Regions from separate parts of the Kitasatospora sp. NPDC096204 genome, predicted to be linked through region 3. Evidence: riboswitches for the same ligand, from Rfam matches in the RefSeq annotation. Region 3 holds a riboswitch; each other region holds the start of a gene.

Region 1 (3,226 bases), on a different contig from region 3:
GCGCTGGCCGAACTGGACCGGATCCGGCGGGCACCGGCCCGCTGGCCCGCGTGGGTGGCGGATCTCGGGGCGCTGCCGGTCGGCGTGGGGGTCTGCCTCTTCCTCCAGCCGGCGGCGGCGAACGTGCTGGCGGCCGGGCTCGGCTCGCTGATCGTGGTGGGGCTGACCGTGCTCGCCCGACGGCTGCCGTACCTGCGGCCGCTGCTGCCCGTCACGGCCGGCTTCCTGGTCGCCCTGCTGGTCCTGGCACTCGCGCGGGCCTCGCTGCTGGACGGCCCGCTGCGGACGATCGTGGCCACCCTGGCGATCCTGCTGCCGGGCGGGCTGCTGGTCACCGGGTTGTCCGAGATCGCCGCGGGCGCGGCCAGCGCGGGCACCGCCCGGCTGGTGTCCGGCGCGGTCCAGCTGGCGCTGTTCCTCGCCGGGGTGGCCGCGGCCGCGACGGCGATCGGCATGCCGGCCACCGCGCTGGCCAACGTCCAGGTCGCCAAGCCCACCTGGTGGGTGATCGCGCTGGGGCTGGCGATCGCGGTGGCCGGAGTGGTGGTCAACGTCCACACGCCGCCCTCGGCCATCCCGTGGATCGTCGCCGTGATCGCGGTCAGCGTCACCGCCCAGGTGGCGGTGGGGTCGGTGCACGGCGCGGCGATAGGCGGCCTGGCCGGGGCGGTCGCCGCCGCGGTCGCGGCCACCCTGGTGCACTGGCTGCCGGGCGGTCCGCTCTGGCAGGTGCTCTACCTCCCCGCGTTCTGGATCGTGGTGCCGGGCTCCTTCGGTCTGTTGAACACCGCGCAGATAGAGGTCGGGAACGGGGCCCAGTCGGTCCTGGCGGCCGTCTCGGCGGTCTTCGGGGTGTCGATCGGCACGCTGATCGGCGCGGTGATCAGCCGGATCCCCCGGCCCTCCCGCGCCGTGCTGCTGTCCCGGGCCTGAACCCGGGGCGGCGGCACCCCGGCCGGGATGGGGCGGCGGCACCCCGGCCGGGATGGGGGACCCTGGTCCGGGTCCCCCATCCCGTCAGGCGTGGCGCAGGGCCTCGGTGAGGCGGCGGCCCGCCTCGACGACGGCCTGGGAGAGCTGGGCGCCGGGGTGGCGGGTGAGCCGTTCGATCGGTCCTGAGACCGAGACGGCGGCCACCACCCGGTTGGACTGGCCGCGGACGGGCGCGGAGACGGAGGCGACCCCGAGTTCGCGCTCGCCGACGGACTGCGCCCAGCCCCGGCGCCGTACGCCGCTCAGGGCGGTGGCGGTGAAACGGGCGCCCTGCAGCCCGCGGTGGAGGCGCTCGGGCTCCTCCCAGGCGAGCAGGACCTGGGCGGCGGAGCCGACCTTCATGGGGAGGGTGATGCCCACCGGGACGGTGTCCCGCAGGCCGGTGAGGCGCTCGGCGGCGGCCACGCAGATCCGCACCTCGCCCTGCCGTCGGTAGAGCTGGGCGCTCTCGCCGGTGAGGTCCCGCAGCTGGGTCAGGACCGAGCCGGCCGCGGCCAGCAAACGGTCCTCGCCGGCGGCCGAGGCGAGCTCGCCGACCCGGGGGCCGAGCATGAACCGGCCGTTCACGTCCCGGCTGACCAGGCGGTGGTGTTCGAGTGCGACGGCCAGCCGGTGGGCGGTGGGGCGGGCCATGCCGGTGGCCGCGACGAGGCCGCCGAGGGTGGCGGGGCCCGCCTCCAGGATCCCGAGGATCGAGGTGACCTTGTCGAGCACGCCGACGCCGCTCGTGTTCTCCATGGGTGGGGGTACTCCAGTCTCAAGGCCCGGGAGCAGCGGGTCGGCGCTGCTCCCGGCGGCTCCTCGCGGGGAGCCGGGGGTGGTCAGCGAGGACGGGCCGCGGAAGTCGGCCGATTGCCTGCGCCGGGCACGAGACGGGTACGCGAAAGCGCCGGGGCGGGAAGCGCCCGGGCGAAGGACAGCACAGAGAGCACCGTGTCTCCTCATCTTTCCCGCGCCACATTGGCGACAGGCCGGAGTTGGCACTGATCCCGGACGGCACGGCGCGTACTTCGGACGCCGGGTCGAACGGGGAGTTGCCGGGGCTTCGTAGGGCCGGTCCCTCCACCCCTCTGGATGATTCGCGAAGAACGATACAAGACTCTCCGGGCCCGCTGCCAAGCCCCCCCACCGTCGACGGCGGGCCGGTGCGCCCGCTCAGCGGTGGCGCGGCTCCGACAGGCCGGTGCACGGGGCCGGGTCCGGGCCGCCGGGGGCGGTGGTGTCCCAGGCCCGCAGCGCGGCCAGGGCGGCGGCGCGTTCGGGCGCCGTCGGCCGGGTGCCCTCGGCGCCGAGCAGGTAGTCGGCGACCGGGGTGAGCAGCAGGGTGGCGCCGCCGGCCGGGAGCAGCAGGGCCTCGTCCCACTGGTGCCGGATGACGGTGCGGCGCAGCAGGGTGCCGTGGCGCAACAGCGTCCCCTGGCGCGGCCGGTGGGCGCGGGCGAGGGTCCGGCGGCGGCGGAGTTCGGGGGCGACCTCGGCCTCCAGGACGGTGCGCACGTCCCGCAGGGAGCCGAGCGGCACGTGCTCGGCGGCGAGGTCGAGCAGGGCGGCGGCCTCCGGGGCGAGCCGGTAGGCGGCGAGGACCGCGGCGGTCTCGGCGGGGTCGAAGGGCTGTCCGGCGAGCTGGGCCACGTCGATCACGTCGCCGGCCAGGAAGGTGCGCGCGAGCCCCTCCTCGGCGAGGGCGATCAGGCATTCCACGTGTTCGTCGGCGGCCAGGTAGGGGCGGACGGGGACGGTGGCGAGGTCGCCGGTGAGGGCGGCGGTGGCGACCCGTACCTGGTACCAGGGGTCGAGCAGCGGGTCCTCGGCCGGCCAGCGCAGGGTGACGGCGGTGTGCCGGGGCCGCTCGCCGAGCAGGGTGATCTCGACGGACTCCACCGGGTGGTCGGTGACCAGCCGGTTGACGGCCTGCCAGAGCGTCGCCTCGGTGGGGCTGACGAGGCTGAGTCCGCCCAGCGGCCGGGGCAGGTCCGGCGGGTAGTAGCCGGCCAGGGGGAGGTCCCGGATCGGGCGGACGCCGGTGGCGTCGGCGAGGTCGCGGGCGACCCGGGCGTAACACTCGGCCCGGTCGCGGGCGCGCTGCAGCTCGGCCCGGGCGTGCCCGCCCATCCGCACGCCCTCGCGGGAGAGCGCGGCGAGCACCAGGTACGGCAGGTGGCGGTCGGCGCGGGCGCGGTGGAGCAGTTCGGCCGGCCCGGCGGCCGGGTCGACGTCGAGCAGCCGGTGGAGC
Region 2 (3,226 bases), on a different contig from region 3:
CCGAACTGTGATCACCGCCATCGTCCTGATCAAGACCAGTGTCGACCGCATCCCGGAGATCGCCGAGTCCATCGCCGCCATCGAGGGCGTCAGCGAGGTCTACTCGGTGACCGGCGGCTACAACCTGGTGGCGATGGTGCGGGTGCGTCGGCACGACGACCTGGCCGAGGTCATCCCGGGCCGGCTCAACAAGGTCCCGGGCGTGGCCCACACCGAGACCCAGATCGCCTTCCGCACCTACTCCCAGCACGACCTGGAGGCCGCCTTCGCCCTCGGTCTGGACGAGTAGCGGTCAGCCCTCGCGCCGAGAGTCCGCGACGCAACGCCCGCCCTCGTTGCGGTAGTTCCACGCCGCACCGTCCGTGACCAGCTCCCGGACGGCGGTCAGGAAGCGGTCGACGTGCTCGTCCGGCGTCCCGGCGCCGAAGCTCACCCGGATCGCGTTCAGGCTGCGCTCGCCCGGCAGCGAGGGCTCGGGCGCCCCGCACTCGGACGGCGCGACGTCCTCGTCCCCGAGCAGCGTGCGCACCAGCGGGTGGGCGCAGAACAGGCCGTCGCGCACCCCGATGCCGTACTCGGCCGAGAGCGCGGCCGAGAAGTGCGAGCTGTTCCAGCCCCGGACGACGAAGGACAGCACGCCCACCCGGGCGGAGTCGGCCCCGAACAGGTTCAGCACCTTGACCTGCGGGATCTCGGCCAGCCCGGCCGTCAGCCGGGCGACCAGCTGCCGCTCACGGGCCTCCAGCGCGTCGAAGCCGGCCTCGGTCAGCGCCCGGCAGGCCGAGGCGATCGCGTAGGCGCCGATGACGTTCGGCGAGCCGGCCTCGTGCCGGGCCGGGCCGGTGTGCCACTGCACGGCCACCGAGCCGTCGGCCTCCCGGGCCACCGTCCGGGTCGCCCCGCCGCCGGCCAGGTACGGCTCGGCCTCGTCCAGCCAGTCCGCCCGGCCGGCCAGCACCCCGGCGCCGAACGGCGCGTAGATCTTGTGGCCGGAGAAGGCGATCCAGTCGACGTCCAGTTCGCGTACCGAGACCCGGTGGTGCGGCGCCAGCTGGGCGGCGTCCAGCACCACCCGGGCGCCGTGCCGGTGCGCGGTCCCGGTCAGCTCGGCGACCGGCCACAGCTCGCCGGTCACGTTGGAGGCGCCGGTGACGCAGAGCAGCTTGGGGCCCTCGGGCGCCTCGGCGAGCGCGGCGTCCAGCGCGGCCACCGCCTCGGCCCGCGAGCGCGGCGCCCGCAGGTAGGTGACGTCCAGTCCGGCGTGCGCCCAGGGCAGCAGCGAGGCGTGGTGCTCGGTCTCGAAGGCGAACACCCGGGTGCCGGCCGGAACGGCGGCGGCCAGCAGGTTGAGCGAGTCGGTGGTGGCCCGGGTGAAGACCACCTGGTCGCCCTCGCGCAGGTCGAGGAACTCGCCGACGGTGCGGCGGCTCTGCTCGAACAGGTCGGTGGACAGCTGGGAGAGGTACCCGGCCCCGCGGTGGACGCTGCCGTAGTACGGCGCGTAGGCGGCGACGTCGTCCCACACCCGCTGGAGCGCCGGCGAGCTGGCCGCGTAGTCGAGTGCCGCGTAGCCGACCTTCTCACCGCTGGCGAGCGGGACCTGGACGTCGGTGCCGAGGACGGCGAGCGGGGCGGCGCAGATGTCGGTGGCGATGGGGGACATGAGGATGCACTCCTTCACGGGGCAAGGGACCCCGGGAGTGTCATTCGTCCGGCGTCCGCGCTTGTCGCACGGACGGCTTGCCGTGACGACCCGGTCCTCACCCAGGGCACCCCGCCACGGACGGAGGGTTGCCGGACAGCAAGCTGGGGCTTCGCGCTGTCACTCATGACCTGGCGAAGACTCTAGGCCGCGCCCATCGGGCGGTCAAACGGGCGTCCGGCATCCGGACAGCGCGAGGGGCCCGCGGGAGGAATTCCCACAGGCCCCTCAACTGCCGTGTCAGCTCCGGCTGGTGGCCTCCGACCAACGCCGCAGCAGGTCCTGGGCCGCGCCGGAGTCGATCGCCCTGGCGGCCCGCTCCATGCCGGCCGCCAGCTGCTCGGTGAGCGGTGCGTCGCTCAGGTCGAGCGCGACCAGCGCCGCCGCCGTGTTCAGCAGGACGGCGTCCCGGACCGGCCCGTGCTCCCCCGCCAGCAGTCGCCGCGCGACCTCCGCGTTGTACGAGGCGTCGGCCCCGCGCAGCGCCTCGATGCCGACCAGCTCGATGCCGACGTCCCGCGGGTCGAAGGCGGTCCGGGTGACCACCCCGTCGCGCACCAGCCAGACCTGCGAGGTGGTGGTGATGGTCAGCTCGTCCAGCCCGTCGTCGCCGCGGAAGACCAGCGCCGTCGCACCCCGCTCGGCCAGCACCCCGGCGATCAGTCCGGCCAGCCGGGTGTCGAAGCAGCCGATGGCGTGCGCGGTGACCTTGGCCGGGTTGGTCAGCGGGCCGAGGATGTTGAAGGAGGTCGGCACCCCGAGGTCGCGCCGCGCGGTGGCGGCGTGCCGCATCGAGGGGTGGAACTTCGCCGCGAAGCAGAAGGTGAGCCCGACCTCCTCGGCCACCTCGGCGACCCGCCGGGCGGAGAGGTCCAGCGCCACCCCGAGCTTCTCCAGCACGTCCGAGGAGCCGCTGCTCGAGGAGGCCGACCGGTTGCCGTGCTTGACCACCTTGGCGCCGGCGGCCGCCGCGACGATCGCGGACATGGTGGAGATGTTGACGGTCTTCGCCCGGTCGCCGCCGGTGCCGACGATGTCCACCGCCGGGCCGGGGATGTCCAGCGGCTCGGCGTGCGCGTACATCGCGTCGACCAGGCCGCCGATCTCCTCGACCGACTCGCCCTTGGCCCGCAGCGCGATCATGAACCCGGCCACCTGTACGGGGGACGCCTCGCCGCTCATGATCCGGTCCATCGCCCACGCGGTGGACGAGCGGTCGAGGTCCTGCCCCTGCAACAGTGCCGCCAGGAGGTCCGGCCAGGTGCGGACCACCTGCGCGGGGTCGCTACCGCCGTTCGCAGGGTTCACGTTCACCATGGCTGACTCCAGCTGTTGTCGGTTCCCCACTCCGGGGGGACGTCCGTACGGATGGAGCCAGCCTATCGAGCGGAGCCTGCGCTTCTACCCCTGTCTTTTCCAGTTGCCGGGGCCGCCCTCAGCGGACGGCCGGAGTCCGCTTGGCCAGTCGTGCCCGCAGCAGGGTGGCCGCCGCCTCGGCCAGCGCCACCGGCTCCACCGGGTGGG
Region 3 (3,226 bases):
AGTCGTCGAGGGCGGCGCAGACCCAGACGGCGTTCGGGTCCTCGATCGCGGAGAGGCCGGAGACCAGGCCGCCACCGCCCCGCCGCAGGGTCAGCGTGCCGTCGTCGGAGGTGCTGAAGGACACCGGTCCCCGGTTGGAGGCCACCAGGACGGGGGCGGTGCCGGTCGCGTTCGAACGGTTGGTCGTGAGATCGCCCATGGTTGGCATCTTGCCGGGGGCTCGGCGTGGCAAACCCGTCAGTGACGGGCGGCGTATTCCGGGACGGTGTGCATCGGGGGGCGTTCCAGGGCGGTCACCGGGTGGGTGTGCGCGGTGAAGGCGCGGGTTTCCGGGTCGCGGGTGAACTGGGTGAGGTGGGGGTGGACGAGGTCGGCGGAGGCCTTGAGGCGGTGCGTGCGGTCGAGGCGTTCCAGGGCGGTCCGGTAGATGGTGGCGGCCATCCGGCCGAGGGCCTGGCCGTCCTGGTGGCGGTGGTGCCGGACTCCGACGTCCACCTGGGCCAGGGCGTCGAGGCCGGCCACTTCCAGGGCGTCGACCAGCAGGCCGAGTTCGACGCCGTAGCCGGTGGGGAAGGGCAGCCGTTCGAGCAGTGAGCGGCGGGCCGCGTACTCGCCGCCGAGCGGCTGGACGAAGCCGGCGAGTTCCGGCCAGTGGAGGTTGAGCAGGGGGCGGGCGACGAGTTCGGTGACCCGGCCGCCGCCGGCGGGCAGGACGGCGCCCTCCGACTCCAGCGGGCGGTCGTACATGGCCTTGACCAGCTGGATGGACTCGTCGGTGAGCAGCGGGCCGACGATGCCGGAGACGAAGGCCGGGTCGAACTCGCGCAGGTCGGCGTCGACGAAGCAGACGATGTCGCCGCGGGTGACCAGCAGGGAGCGCCAGAGCACCTCGCCCTTGCCGGGGACGGCGGGCAGCCGGGGGAGGATCCGGTCGCGGTGTTCCACCCGGGCGCCGGCCTCGGCGGCGACGGCGGCGGTGGCGTCGGTGGAGCCGGAGTCGACGACGACGAGTTCGTCGACGAGCGGGAGGCGTTCCATCAACTCGCGGCGGACGGTGCGGACGATGTCGCCGACGGTGGCCTCCTCGTCCAGGGCGGGGAGGACCACGCTGACGGTGCGGCCGGTGCGTTCCTTGGCGGCGAGGAGGGTGTGGACCGGCCGGTCGGCCGCGCTCCAGGAGCGGCGGTGGAGCCAGGACGCCGCCTGCGGGAGGAGCTCGGGGGTCGGTTCGGCGGGCACGGAGGTCTCCTCGGCGGGGTCGGTGGAATCTGTCATCTCGCGTGGCGGACGGTCCCGTTCAGGATTGACGCCTTCGGATACAGTCTTCGTACAGCGGTCGGACCTTTGCACGCCGGGGTCGCCGTTGAGCAGCACCACAATTTCACAAGCTCATCCAGAGGGACTGAGGGAACGGCCCGTTGACGTCCCGGCAACCTTCTCGCGCGGCTGTCGTCGACAGGCCCAGGCGGGACAGGTGCCAATTCCGGCCCGTGCGCGACCGCGTCACGGGGAAGATGAGGAGAGAGGCCTCGCCATCATGGCTATCGACACCGCCGCACCCGTTTCCGTCGACCTCGGCCCCGCCGCCGCGCTGTCCTGTCGCGAGTGCGGCACCCGCTTCCCGCTCGGCCCCAGCTTCGCCTGCCTGGAGTGCTTCGGCCCGCTGGAGATCGCCTACGAGTTCGGCAGCGAGGGCGCCGAGGAGCTGCGCAAGCGGATCGAGGCCGGTCCGGCGTCCATCTGGCGGTACGCGCCGCTGCTGCCCGTTCCGGCCGACGTGGCCTCGAAGCCGAACCTGAACCCGGGGTGGACCCCGCTGGTGAAGGCGGACAACCTGGGCCGGGAGCTCGGGTTCACCGCCCAGCTGCACGTCAAGGACGACTCCGGGAACCCGACGCACTCCTTCAAGGACCGGGTGGTCGCGTGTGCGATCGAGGCGGCCCGGGCGTTCGGCTACACCACGCTGTCCTGCTCCTCCACCGGCAACCTGGCCGGCGCGGTGGGGGCGGCGGCGGCCCGGGCCGGGTTCCGGTCCTGCGTGTTCATCCCGCACGACCTGGAGCAGGGCAAGGTCGTCATGGCCGGGGTGTACGGCGGTGAGCTGGTCGGCATCGAGGGCAACTACGACGACGTGAACCGCTTCTGCTCGGAGCTGATCGGCGACCCGGCCGGCGAGGGCTGGGGCTTCGTCAACGTGAACCTCCGGCCGTACTACGGCGAGGGCTCCAAGACGCTGGCGTACGAGATCTGCGAGCAGCTCGGCTGGCGGCTGCCGGAGCAGATCGTGATCCCGATCGCCTCGGGCTCCCAGCTGACGAAGATCGACAAGGGTCTCCAGGAGCTGATCAAGCTGGGGCTGGTCGAGGACCGGCCGTACCGGATCTTCGGCGCCCAGGCCGAGGGCTGCTCGCCGGTGTCGGCCGCGTTCAAGGCCGGCCGGGACGTGATCAAGCCGGTCAAGCCGGACACCATCGCCAAGTCGCTGGCGATCGGCAACCCGGCCGACGGCCCGTACGTGCTGGACATCGCCCGCCGCACCGGTGGCGCGGTGGAGGACGTCACGGACGCCGAGGTCGTGGCGGCGATCCGGCTGCTGGCGCGGACCGAGGGGATCTTCGCCGAGACCGCGGGCGGGGTGACCGTCGGCGTGCTGAAGAAGCTGGTCGAGACCGGGCAGCTGGACCCGTCGAAGGAGACCGTCGCGATCAACACCGGCGACGGCCTGAAGACCCTGGACGCCGTCTCCGACGCCGGGATGACCGCCGTCATCCGCCCGACGCTGGACTCGTTCCGCGCCGCCGGCCTCGTGTCCGCCTGAACCACCCGCCCCCCGCAAGGAGAAGTCATGAGCGCCAACGTCCGCATCCCCACCATCCTGCGCACCTACACCTCCGGCGCCGCAGAGGTGACCGCCGAGGGCGCCACCCTGGCCGAGGTCGTCGCCGACCTGGAGAAGAACCACGCGGGCATCTCGGCCCGCATCCTGGACGACACGGGCAAGCTGCGCCGCTTCGTGAACGTGTACGTGAACGACGACGACGTGCGCTTCGCCGAGGGCCTGGCGACCGAGATCGGGGACGGCGCCAGCATCTCGATCATCCCGGCGGTGGCCGGCGGCTGCTGAGCCCGCAGGAGAACCCGCGGTCGCCCGCGCGTACGGAATTCCACTGTCCGTATGCGCGGGCGACCGCTCGCATTCCTGCGGGAATATTTCCGGGTCGAGTCG

The links. Region 3 has a riboswitch for S-adenosylmethionine ahead of thrC (threonine synthase). Riboswitches for the same ligand answer to the same signal wherever they lie in the genome.
Region 1: it holds a riboswitch for S-adenosylmethionine, as region 3 does, so the genes downstream of both, ACIQ87_RS00560 (IclR family transcriptional regulator) here and thrC (threonine synthase) in region 3, are expected to answer to the same signal.
Region 2: it holds a riboswitch for S-adenosylmethionine, as region 3 does, so the genes downstream of both, ACIQ87_RS12635 (aminotransferase class V-fold PLP-dependent enzyme) here and thrC (threonine synthase) in region 3, are expected to answer to the same signal.

What each region holds. Positions count from the first base shown of each region.
Region 1 covers NZ_JBIWFT010000001.1:167,400-170,625, reverse strand. The annotation lists gene ACIQ87_RS00565 (threonine/serine exporter family protein) at 1-933, shown strand, start outside; gene ACIQ87_RS00560 (IclR family transcriptional regulator) at 1,018-1,731, opposite strand; SAM riboswitch class I at 1,932-2,074, opposite strand; gene ACIQ87_RS00555 (hypothetical protein) at 2,149-3,226, opposite strand, start outside.
Region 2 covers NZ_JBIWFT010000009.1:173,956-177,181, forward strand. The annotation lists gene ACIQ87_RS12625 (rhomboid family intramembrane serine protease) at 1-11, shown strand, start outside; gene ACIQ87_RS12630 (Lrp/AsnC family transcriptional regulator) at 8-289, shown strand; gene ACIQ87_RS12635 (aminotransferase class V-fold PLP-dependent enzyme) at 293-1,663, opposite strand; SAM riboswitch class IV at 1,716-1,834, opposite strand; gene trpD (anthranilate phosphoribosyltransferase) at 1,943-3,019, opposite strand; gene ACIQ87_RS12645 (hypothetical protein) at 3,138-3,226, opposite strand, start outside.
Region 3 covers NZ_JBIWFT010000012.1:71,584-74,809, forward strand. The annotation lists gene ACIQ87_RS15530 (trehalose-6-phosphate synthase) at 1-199, opposite strand, end outside; gene ACIQ87_RS15535 (glucosyl-3-phosphoglycerate synthase) at 238-1,275, opposite strand; SAM riboswitch class I at 1,387-1,521, shown strand; gene thrC (threonine synthase) at 1,538-2,818, shown strand; gene ACIQ87_RS15545 (MoaD/ThiS family protein) at 2,846-3,124, shown strand.